Chelatococcus sp. HY11: one gene and its partners. The protein of the gene in region 2 interacts with the protein of the main gene of each other region in a pairwise test. Links are inferred from orthologs where the notes say so. Each region holds a gene or a part of one and is shown on either strand. Other genes may lie near its edges.

The links. The genes of interacting proteins can lie anywhere in the genome.
Region 1: the proteins of ssb (region 2) and recO interact in binary tests that used the Escherichia coli proteins (3 or more experiments, as listed by UniProt). The link is inferred for Chelatococcus sp. HY11 from one-to-one orthologs.
Region 3: the proteins of ssb (region 2) and KIO74_RS14605 interact in binary tests that used the Escherichia coli proteins (3 or more experiments, as listed by UniProt). The link is inferred for Chelatococcus sp. HY11 from one-to-one orthologs.

The regions. Positions count from the first base shown.
Region 1 is NZ_JAHBRX010000001.1:875,256-878,221, reverse strand. Bases 26-2,919 are described here. They hold recO (DNA repair protein RecO), read right to left. Parts: upstream 1,887-2,919; coding sequence 1,164-1,886; downstream 26-1,163. Other genes in these bases: KIO74_RS04280 (lytic murein transglycosylase), read left to right, coding at 1,995-2,864; KIO74_RS04290 (MFS transporter), read left to right, coding at 26-1,123. Outside these bases: more of KIO74_RS04290, read left to right, coding at 1-25. UniProt on the Escherichia coli protein: Involved in DNA repair and RecF pathway recombination.
Region 2 is NZ_JAHBRX010000001.1:695,311-698,292, forward strand. Bases 24-2,933 are described here. They hold ssb (single-stranded DNA-binding protein), read left to right. Parts: upstream 24-1,175; coding sequence 1,176-1,691; downstream 1,692-2,933. Other genes in these bases: uvrA (excinuclease ABC subunit UvrA), read right to left, coding at 24-284; KIO74_RS03450 (esterase-like activity of phytase family protein), read right to left, coding at 1,848-2,933. In the rest of the region: more of uvrA, read right to left, coding at 1-23; more of KIO74_RS03450, read right to left, coding at 2,934-2,982. UniProt on the Escherichia coli protein: Plays an important role in DNA replication, recombination and repair. Binds to ssDNA and to an array of partner proteins to recruit them to their sites of action during DNA metabolism. Acts as a sliding platform that migrates on DNA via reptation.
Region 3 is NZ_JAHBRX010000001.1:3,187,572-3,190,592, reverse strand. The notes cover bases 26-2,974. They hold KIO74_RS14605 (primosomal protein N'), read right to left. Parts: upstream 2,625-2,974; coding sequence 426-2,624; downstream 26-425. Other genes in these bases: KIO74_RS14600 (tyrosine recombinase XerC), read left to right, coding at 2,770-2,974; KIO74_RS14610 (DUF4214 domain-containing protein), read left to right, coding at 26-403. In the rest of the region: more of KIO74_RS14610, read left to right, coding at 1-25; more of KIO74_RS14600, read left to right, coding at 2,975-3,021.

The sequences.
Region 1 (2,966 bases), 180 kb from region 2 along the record:
CGCGGCCGCGGCCTTCACTGTCAATGCCATGAGCTATCTCGCGTTGATCGCGGTGCTCTGGCGCTGGGACCTCAAGCGTCCCGCCAGCACCCTGCCCCGTGAGACCATCGGCTCGGCCATCGCCGCCGGGCTGCGCTATGTCGCGATGTCGCCCAACATCGAGAAGGTCCTTCTGCGCTCCTGCGTCTTCGGCTTCACGGTGATTTCGGTCGTCGCGCTGCTGCCACTCGTGGCGCGTGACATCGTTGGCGGCGGCCCCCTTCTCTACGGCATCTTCCTTGGGGCCTTTGGTGTGGGTGCTGTCGGCGGCGCGCTCATCGCGGAATGGCTGAGACAGACGCTCTCGGCGGAAATCCGCATCCGCCTCGCCTTCACCGGCTTCGCCGTGTGCGCCTTCACGCTCGCGCTGAGCCGGGAGGCCTGGCTCACCGGCGCGGCGCTGCTCGTCGGCGGCGCGAGTTGGGTCATCGCCTTCTCGCTCTTCAACGTCGCCGTACAGCTATCCACGCCGCGCTGGGTCGTGGGCCGGGCCCTCTCGCTCTACCAGACCGCGAGCTTTGGCGGCATGGCGCTCGGAAGCTGGGTCTGGGGCGCGGTCGCGCAGCAATCGGGGCCGGCGACCGCGCTGATGATCGCATCGGCGCTTATGCTGGCCGGTGCTGCACTCGGCTTGAAACGCCTCGGTCTTCCAGAGCAGACCGCCCTCAACCTCGACCCGCTCAACAGCTGGAAGGAGCCGCACCTCGCGCTCGATCTGCTGCCGCGAAGCGGGCCGATCGTCATCATCATCGAATACATCATCAAGGATGAGAACTTGCCGGCTTTCCTGAGCGCCATGGCCGAGCGGCGCCGGATCCGTCGCCGCGACGGCGCCCGCTACTGGACGCTGACGCGCAGCCTTGAGAAGCCCGACATCTGGTGGGAAAGCTACCAGACGCCTACCTGGATCGACTACATCAGGCACAACCAGCGGATCACGAAGGCCGATGCCGCCGTGGGCGAACGGCTGCGCGCGTTGCACAGCGGACCGGAGCGGCCAAAAGTTCACCGCATGATCGAGCGCTCGCCGGAATGGCCGCCACGCACAGCGCCGCGCAAAGAGATGATCGACCTGCACCAGTAGGCGTTTTCAGGTGAGGAGCTCCGAGCGAGCCCCTCCTCGCTCAATCCTTGAGCCGAGCAACGAATAGATCGCGCGCGTCAGGCCAGGCGATACCTCGCGGCGCGAATACATGCCGCCTCAGGAAATAGCCCGTCAGTGTGAACCCGGCCACGAGTTCCGCATGGGTCGGATGATCGCGGGATCGATCTTCACGGAGAAAGCCTGGAAGAGCGAGCAGGCGCTCATGATAGGGCTCGCCGGCCGAAGCCGACACCGCGCGTCCGGATTTCGGCGACACATAGACGAGTTCTGACGTGGCGCCCGTCACGGCGCAGGCCCCAAGATCGAGGCCGAACCCCAGCTCGGCCAGCATTTCGAGCTCGAAGCGCACAAGCAGCGCAGGCGCGATTCGCGTATCGTCCAGGTGGTCGACAAGCACCCCAAGCGCATCGAAAAGGCCGGAATGCGGGTCGCGCTCGGGCAACAGGCGCAGCAACGCCGCGGCGGACGCCAGCCCGTAAAGCGCGGCAGGCACCCCGAGAAAGCGCGCCGTGTTCAGCTTCACGGCCTCGACCGCATAGGTGCCGAGCTGCTCCTCGATGCGTGCGCGCCAGACCGCATCAACACGATTGCCGGCCTGCAAGGTGGCTTGCTGGCGTGGCGAGCGGCCGCCCCGGACGAGACCGAGATGTCGTCCGTGGACCTTCGTCATCAATTCGAGGATGACACTCCCCTCACCGTGACGCTTGACCCCTATAATGATACCATCATCCTGCCACTGCATGAGCGGTTCGCCGATCGCGCGACATTGCAAAAGCTACAGGCTGCGGCCTACCATCACCGATGCCGTTTTGAAACGGCACTTCTTTGGAAACAACGCGAGAGGCGCGCCATGATATCGGCCAAACTGCGTCGAGTTTCACTGAGTTCCCTCCATAGGTCTCTGCTGGCCGCGCTCCCCGTCCTGCTCCTGTCGTCCTTGAGCCCCGCACAGGCCCAGCCCAATGCGGGTTGCCAGACGACTGGCAGCTTTGAGGGTTTTATCGCCAGCTTCCGCCAGCAGGCGGCAAGCCAGGGCGTATCGCCGCGCGGCCTGGCGGCGCTCGACGGAGTAACCTTTGATCCCGCCGTTGTGCGCCAAGACCGGCGCCAGGGCCATTTTCGCCAGAGCTTCGAGCAGTTCTCACAGCGCATGGTGCCGCCCTATCGGGTGCAGAAAGGTTCAGGCCTCTTGAAGCGGCACGCCGGCCTGCTGCGGCAGATCGAACAGCGCTATGGCGTCCAGCCCGCGATCATCGTGGCCATCTGGGGTCTGGAGACCGATTTCGGCGGCAATATGGGCAAACTGCCGGCCATTCGCTCCATCGCGACCTTGGCTTTTGACTGCCGGCGCTCCGACATGTTCCGCGCGCAGCTTCTCGACGCGCTTCGCGTTGTCGATCGCGGCGATCTGCATCCCTCCGAGATGCGTGGCGCCTGGGCTGGAGAAATAGGCCAGACCCAGTTCATGGCCACGTCCTACTACCGTTACGCGGTGGATTTCGACGGCGATGGCCGTCGTGACCTCATTCGCAGCGTCCCGGACGTGCTGGCCTCTACCGCCAACTTCCTGAAAGGCCACGGCTGGGTCGCGGGCGGCTCGTGGGAGCCGGGCTCCGCCAATGCCGAGGTGCTGAAGCAATGGAACCGGGCGAGCGTCTACTCGCGCACGATCGGCTACTTTGCCTCGCGCCTTGAAGGGACGCGCGCCGCATCGAACTGAGCGCGTCACATGACAACCGCGTCGACTGTCCGCCGAATGGCCGGGATAGGCTAGCCGGCAAAATGGGCAAGAGGAGCAAGAGGCGGGAACGTGGGCACTTAC
Region 2 (2,982 bases):
GTGGAGCGTGGATTCTTCGAGGTGGTCTTCTGCTCGATGGAGATGGCAGGCGACAGGCCGTCGATCTCGTCGACGTCCGGCTTCTGCATCATCTCCAGAAACTGCCGGGCATAGGCCGACAGGGATTCGACGTAGCGGCGCTGGCCCTCCGCATAGATCGTGTCGAAGGCCAGCGACGATTTGCCCGACCCGGAAAGGCCCGTGAACACGACCAGCTTGTCACGCGGGACCGCGAGGTCGACGTTCTTGAGATTGTGCTCCCGTGCTCCCCGGATGGTGAGCATGCGCGTCGGCCCATCATGGTTGAGACGCCGGCTTTCCGGCAGGACGACCGCGGCTTTCTTGACCGGTGTCGCGGCGGTCGTTGCCACGGCAATCGATGCCTTCTTGGCCGATGCCTCCTTGGCCGGTGCCTTGTTGGCCGACGATTTGGCGACCGATGATTTGGCCGTCGATGATGTGTCCGCCGGGGAGGCGGTGACCGTGGGGTTCTTCTTCGATTTCTGAGCCATGGCTCTCAACGGACAGGTGTGATCGACAGGAGCGGACGGCGCCTGGAGCGCTGAACGACGAACGACATGAAAAAGGAGCCCGCCCTTCTCACATGGCTTGTCGTCATGCGCGAGGGACGAGATCAACAGCCCGTATCCCGGGGCGGGTACGGGCAACTACATGGGCCTTCCGGTCCATTTATGCCAGTGGCTCGCGTTTTGCACGACAAAGCCCCGCGCCTCGACCCGGACGATCGCGGATCGGGTCGCGTGACAGCGTACGGTTCCGTACCGGCGCTGTTACCGGACAGATGCCTATCGAGGCCGCGGCTCCGATCTCTGAATCATCCACGTGTCTTGCATCCACGTGTTTTTGACACCGGGAGAGTTGCAGACTTTGGATATTCTGTCTAGAACAGAAAGAGAACATTTTATCGTGCCGCGGTTCGGTTTCATTGCGGGTTATCATCACGACTGCCATTGCATGTGGACAAGCCCGTGCCCTCGGGCGACGGCGGCGGGGATGATCGGCTAGTGTCCGGACCAATTGTAGGCTTTGGAATGTGCTGAGCCAGATCCCGGTGCCCGCGAGTGGAGAGCCTGCGCAGTCGTTCTGCGTCCCGTTGGGTCTCGACCGGGTGGCTGCGTTCGTGGTTTGGTTCGGCTTGGCCGTGGAGGTCCGTTATGGCAGGCAGCGTCAATAAGGTCATTCTGGTCGGAAATCTCGGGCGTGACCCCGAGACGCGCCGGCTCGGCTCGGGAGATCCGGTCGTCAACCTGCGCATCGCCACATCGGAGACCTGGCGCGACAAGGCCACCGGTGAGCGCCGTGAGCGCACGGAATGGCATAGCGTGGTGATCTTCAACGAGAACCTCGCGAAGATCGCCGAGCAATATCTGCGCAAGGGCTCGAAGGTTTATCTCGAGGGCCAGCTCCAGACCCGCAAATGGCAGGACAAGGACGGTCAGGAGCGCTACACCACCGAAATCGTGTTGCAGCGCTTCCGTGGCGAGCTCACCATTCTCGACAGCCGGGGCGGCGAGGGCGGCGGCGCCATCGAGGACGACAGCTACGGCGGTTCGCGCGGTGGCGACTTCGGCCGCGCCTCGCCCATGGAACAACGCTCTTCAGACAGGCGCCCGGCCGCGAGCGGCGGTTCGAAATACGCCAGTGACCTCGACGACGATATTCCGTTCTAGTCTGAAACGCGGCGCTGGACCCTTCCGCGCCGGGCATCGGGCATGCACGAGGCCGTCTTCGCCGATCCCTCCCCTGAAGGTTAGGGATCGGGCGTTGTTGGACAGGATGGGGCAGGATGTCCCGTCACACACCGGGAGCGCTACAGTCTCCCCACGCTAATCCCCGGACTTCTCGATGACCTCGAAGGCCAGGAACTTGGTGGTCTGCGCGTCGTTGAAATTGTCATCGGAGACGATGACCAGCGTGCGGTTGCCGTTCTCCAGCCGCGGACCGAAGTCCATGCCCTCGAAATTGTCGAGGGCAACGCCAAGGGTTGTAAGATCCAGCACGAGCGCCTTGTCGAGGGGCGTCCATGTCGCGCCGGAGAGCGCGTCGATGGCGGAGACGTCCGTCGCGTTCCGCCGGTGCGTGCGATAGAGACGGATATCGTTGCCCTTGCCCGCGCTGTAGCCGCGCTCCATGACGAGCAGCGTTTCCGCGTCGAGCGCGAGAATGTCCGATACGCCATTGTCCGCGAAGCCGCCCGCCTTGGCCGGGGCCATGCGGATCGGATCGGTCACATAGACCCATTCGGGGCCGGCCTGCCCTGACGCCACGTCGAAGGTGGCAACACGCACGGGGCTCGTTTCCGTCAGCGAGGCTTTCGGACCGTCCTGCACAAGCGCGTTTTCCAGGGCGACGATCAGGGTTGCCGCGTCCGGCGTCAGCGCCAGTCCTTCGAAGGCAAGATTGTTGCGCGGCCCGCGCTTGGCATCGACCTTGGCGTCGATGCTGACGCGGTAGCGCTCCGGCAGCTTGATCTCACGCAGGAAACGCCCGTCGGCGGTGGCTGCCCGCAGCACAGGGTCGACGCCGGTGGTCGCGTCGCCTTCGCTCGTCCAGTAGAGCGCGCCGCCTGCGGGATGAAGGCGCAGGGCTTCCGGGTCGATGCTCCGTATTGGGAATGGCTTGCCGTCCGTTTCGAGCAGTGTGACGGCCCTGTCGACTGTCACGCCGCGGAAGCCGGAGGCGTCATAGTCGAGCCTCAGGGTGTAGAAGCGGGCGGGGGCCTTCTCCGAGCGGTCGTCGCTGAGGGCGATCCAGGTCTTGCTCGCGCCGTCGAAGGCAAGCCCCGAGAGCCCACCGACCCGCGTTCCATCCACATCAGTGTGGGCGGGAAGGCTTCTCTCGCCGATGAAACGCAACGTCACGGCGCGGGGCAGGTTCTCGGCGGCGAGGGCGGCAGGCGCGAGGCCAATTTGGGTGAGGCCAACGAAGGCGGCAGCCAGCAATGAAAGGCGTGTTCGGAGC
Region 3 (3,021 bases), 2.5 Mb from region 2 along the record:
GATGCTCGCATTCGATACCGAGGGGAATGCGGGGCGCGCCTATCGCCTATGCGCGGCGGTTTATGACGATGACCCACCCGACGACATGGTCTTCGCGAGATTGGATGCTCTCGACAAGGGAGGAAGATACCATGAGCTGGCCTGTGACCTCGTGGCGACCGAACGGTTTGCCACCCGCTTCGGCGCGGCTCATTCCAGCGAGGATCTGATCGCGCTTTTCTATCAGGAGCTCCTGGGCAGGTTTCCGGATACCGCCGGTGAGATATTCTGGCGCGAAAGCATGCAGGCGGGGATCGGCAAGGAGGGGCTTCTCGGCTATTTCGCCGACTGCCCCGAATACAAGAAGATCACCGCGACCGGGCTCGGCGGCGTCATTTTGATCGAGACGGCTGAGCTCCTGTAATCCGGCGGCAGGGCGCTCTGTCCTACAGAAAGCTCTGCGGATCGACGTCGATGGTGACGCGGATGCGTTGCGGCGGGCGCGGCGCGCGCGCCATCCACGCCCTCAGATAGCCCTGCAGGTCGGTCTCACGCGTGGCGCGCACCAGAAGCCGGAAGCGGTAGCGGCCACGCACCAGCGCCAGCGGTGCCTCCGCGGGGCCGAACACATGCACGTCCGGCGGTGTCTCGGCGGTGCGCGCCAGCGCGCGGGCATGGGCCTCCGCCTCGTTGCGGTCGGGGGCCGCCACGATGATGCCGGCAAGCCGTCCGAACGGGGGCAGGCCCGCCGCCTCGCGCTGGGCGATCTCTTCCCTGTAGAAGCGTTCGGCATTGCCGGACAGGAGCGCCTGCAGCACCGGGTGATCCGGCTGGAAGGTCTGGATGAGCGCGCGGCCTGGCTTCTCGAAACGGCCGGCGCGCCCCGTCACCTGCTGCAGGAGCTGGAAGGTGCGCTCGGCGGCGCGTGGGTCGCCATTGGCGAGGCCGATGTCGGCATCGACGACGCCGACCAGCGTGAGCCCCGGGAAATTGTGCCCCTTGGCCACGAGCTGGGTGCCGATGACGATGCTGAATTCGCCTTTGGCCACGGCCCCAAGCTCGTCCCGCAACCGCTCCGTGCCACCCGGCATGTCGCTCGACAGGACGATGCTGCGCTTGTCCGGAAAATGCTCCGCGACTTCCTCCGCCAGCCGTTCCACGCCGGGGCCGCAGGCGGTCAGCGCATCCACGGTGCCGCAGGACGGGCAACTGTCAGGCCGGCGTTCCACATGGCCGCAGTGATGGCAGACGAGCGCGCGCCGGTAGCGATGCTCAACCAGCCAGGCCGAGCAATTCGGGCATTGGAAGCGATGGCCGCAAGAGCGGCAGAGCGTCAGCGGCGCATAGCCGCGACGGTTGAGATAGAGCAGCGCCTGCTCGCCCTGGCCAACCGTCTCGCGCATGGCCTCCACGAGCGGTGGCGACATCCAGTGGTCGCGCGCGGCGGGGCTGCGGCGCAGGTCGATCGCGCGGATCGTCGGCATGGCACGGCCGCCGAAACGCTCCGGCAGGGCGAGGTAGCGGTAGCGCCCGGATTGCGCGTTGACCTTGGTCTCGATCGATGGCGTGGCCGACGTCAGGATGACGGGAAAATTCTCGATGCGCCCGCGCACCACGGCCATGTCCCGGGCGTGATATTGCACGTTGTCTTCCTGCTTGTAGGCCGTCTCGTGCTCTTCATCGACGACGATGATGCCGAGTTCGCGGAAGGGCAGGAACAGGGCCGAACGGGCGCCCACCACGACCCGCACGTCCCCCGCGGCGACGCCGAGATGGATGCGCTCGCGCCGGCGGGTGGCGACGCCCGAATGCCATTCGGCCGGCCGCGTGCCGAAGCGGCTGGCGAAGCGCTCCAGAAACTGGGCGGTGAGGGCGATTTCCGGCATCAGGATGAGCGCCTGTTTGCCGCGCGCCAACGCCTCGGCGATGGCCTCGAAATAAACCTCCGTCTTGCCGGAGCCCGTCACGCCCTCCACCAGCGTGACCGAGAACACACCTTCGCCGACGGTCTGGCGCAGGACGTCGGCTGTTTCCTGCTGCGCGGGCGAGAGGCTCGCCTCGGCGAAGGCCGGGTTCGGCGGCAGCGCGACCGGTTCCTGCGCCAGCGCGATCGTCTCCAGCGTGCCTTCATCGATCAGGCCGTTGACCACGGCCTGGCTCACCGCCGCTTCCTCGGCCAGCGCCTTCTTGGTGAAGACGAGCCCGTCCTGCGCCAGCGCCAGCACGCGCTGCCGCCCCGGTGTCATTCGGGCCGGTGGTGGCCCGGCCAGCCGCACACCAACGCGGAGCGCTTCCGGGCGGCTCGGGTCGGGCACGCGCAGCGCGAGCCGCAGGGCAAGGCCGCGCGGCGACACGGTGTACCAGGCGATCCATTCGACGAGCTTCCGCAAGGCCGGGCCCATGGGCGTCGTATCGACGCGACCAACAACCGCCTTCAGGTTGCCGCCTTCGCCGGGCCGTGTCTCCCATACCACGCCAACGGTCTCGCGCGGCCCGAGCGGCACCACGACCACATCACCCGCGCTCAGGGTGAGACTCGCGGGGACCTTGTAGGAATAGGCTGTATCAAGCGCGACGGGCACGAGCACGTCTGCGACCTGGCCGGACGATGCATTGATCGTGGGGCTTGCCTCGGTGATGCTCATGACGTTGCGATACTCATGGCGGCAGGCATAGCACTGCCGGGACGGATGTTCATCCCCACTACGCGGGCGCGCGGCCTGCATGGCGATCAGCCGCGCCATCGGAGCCGTTCACCTGGGATTAGGACGAATCACGGATAATGATTCCATGGCGAGATATCAGCCGAGACATCAGCCGATACTGCCCACCGATGATTCGCCCGCTTCGGCCGGCACGCCGGTGGACAAGGACGGCGCGGAGGCCGGGCATGGTCTGTTCGTGGCGACCACAACGTGGCTCTCCTATCTCGCCGCCGAGCGCCGCCTGTCGCCCAAGACAGTTGAAGCCTATGGGCGTGATCTCAGGCAGTTCCTGACTTTCCTGACCGAATATCAGGGAGAGCCGGCCAGCTTGCGCACC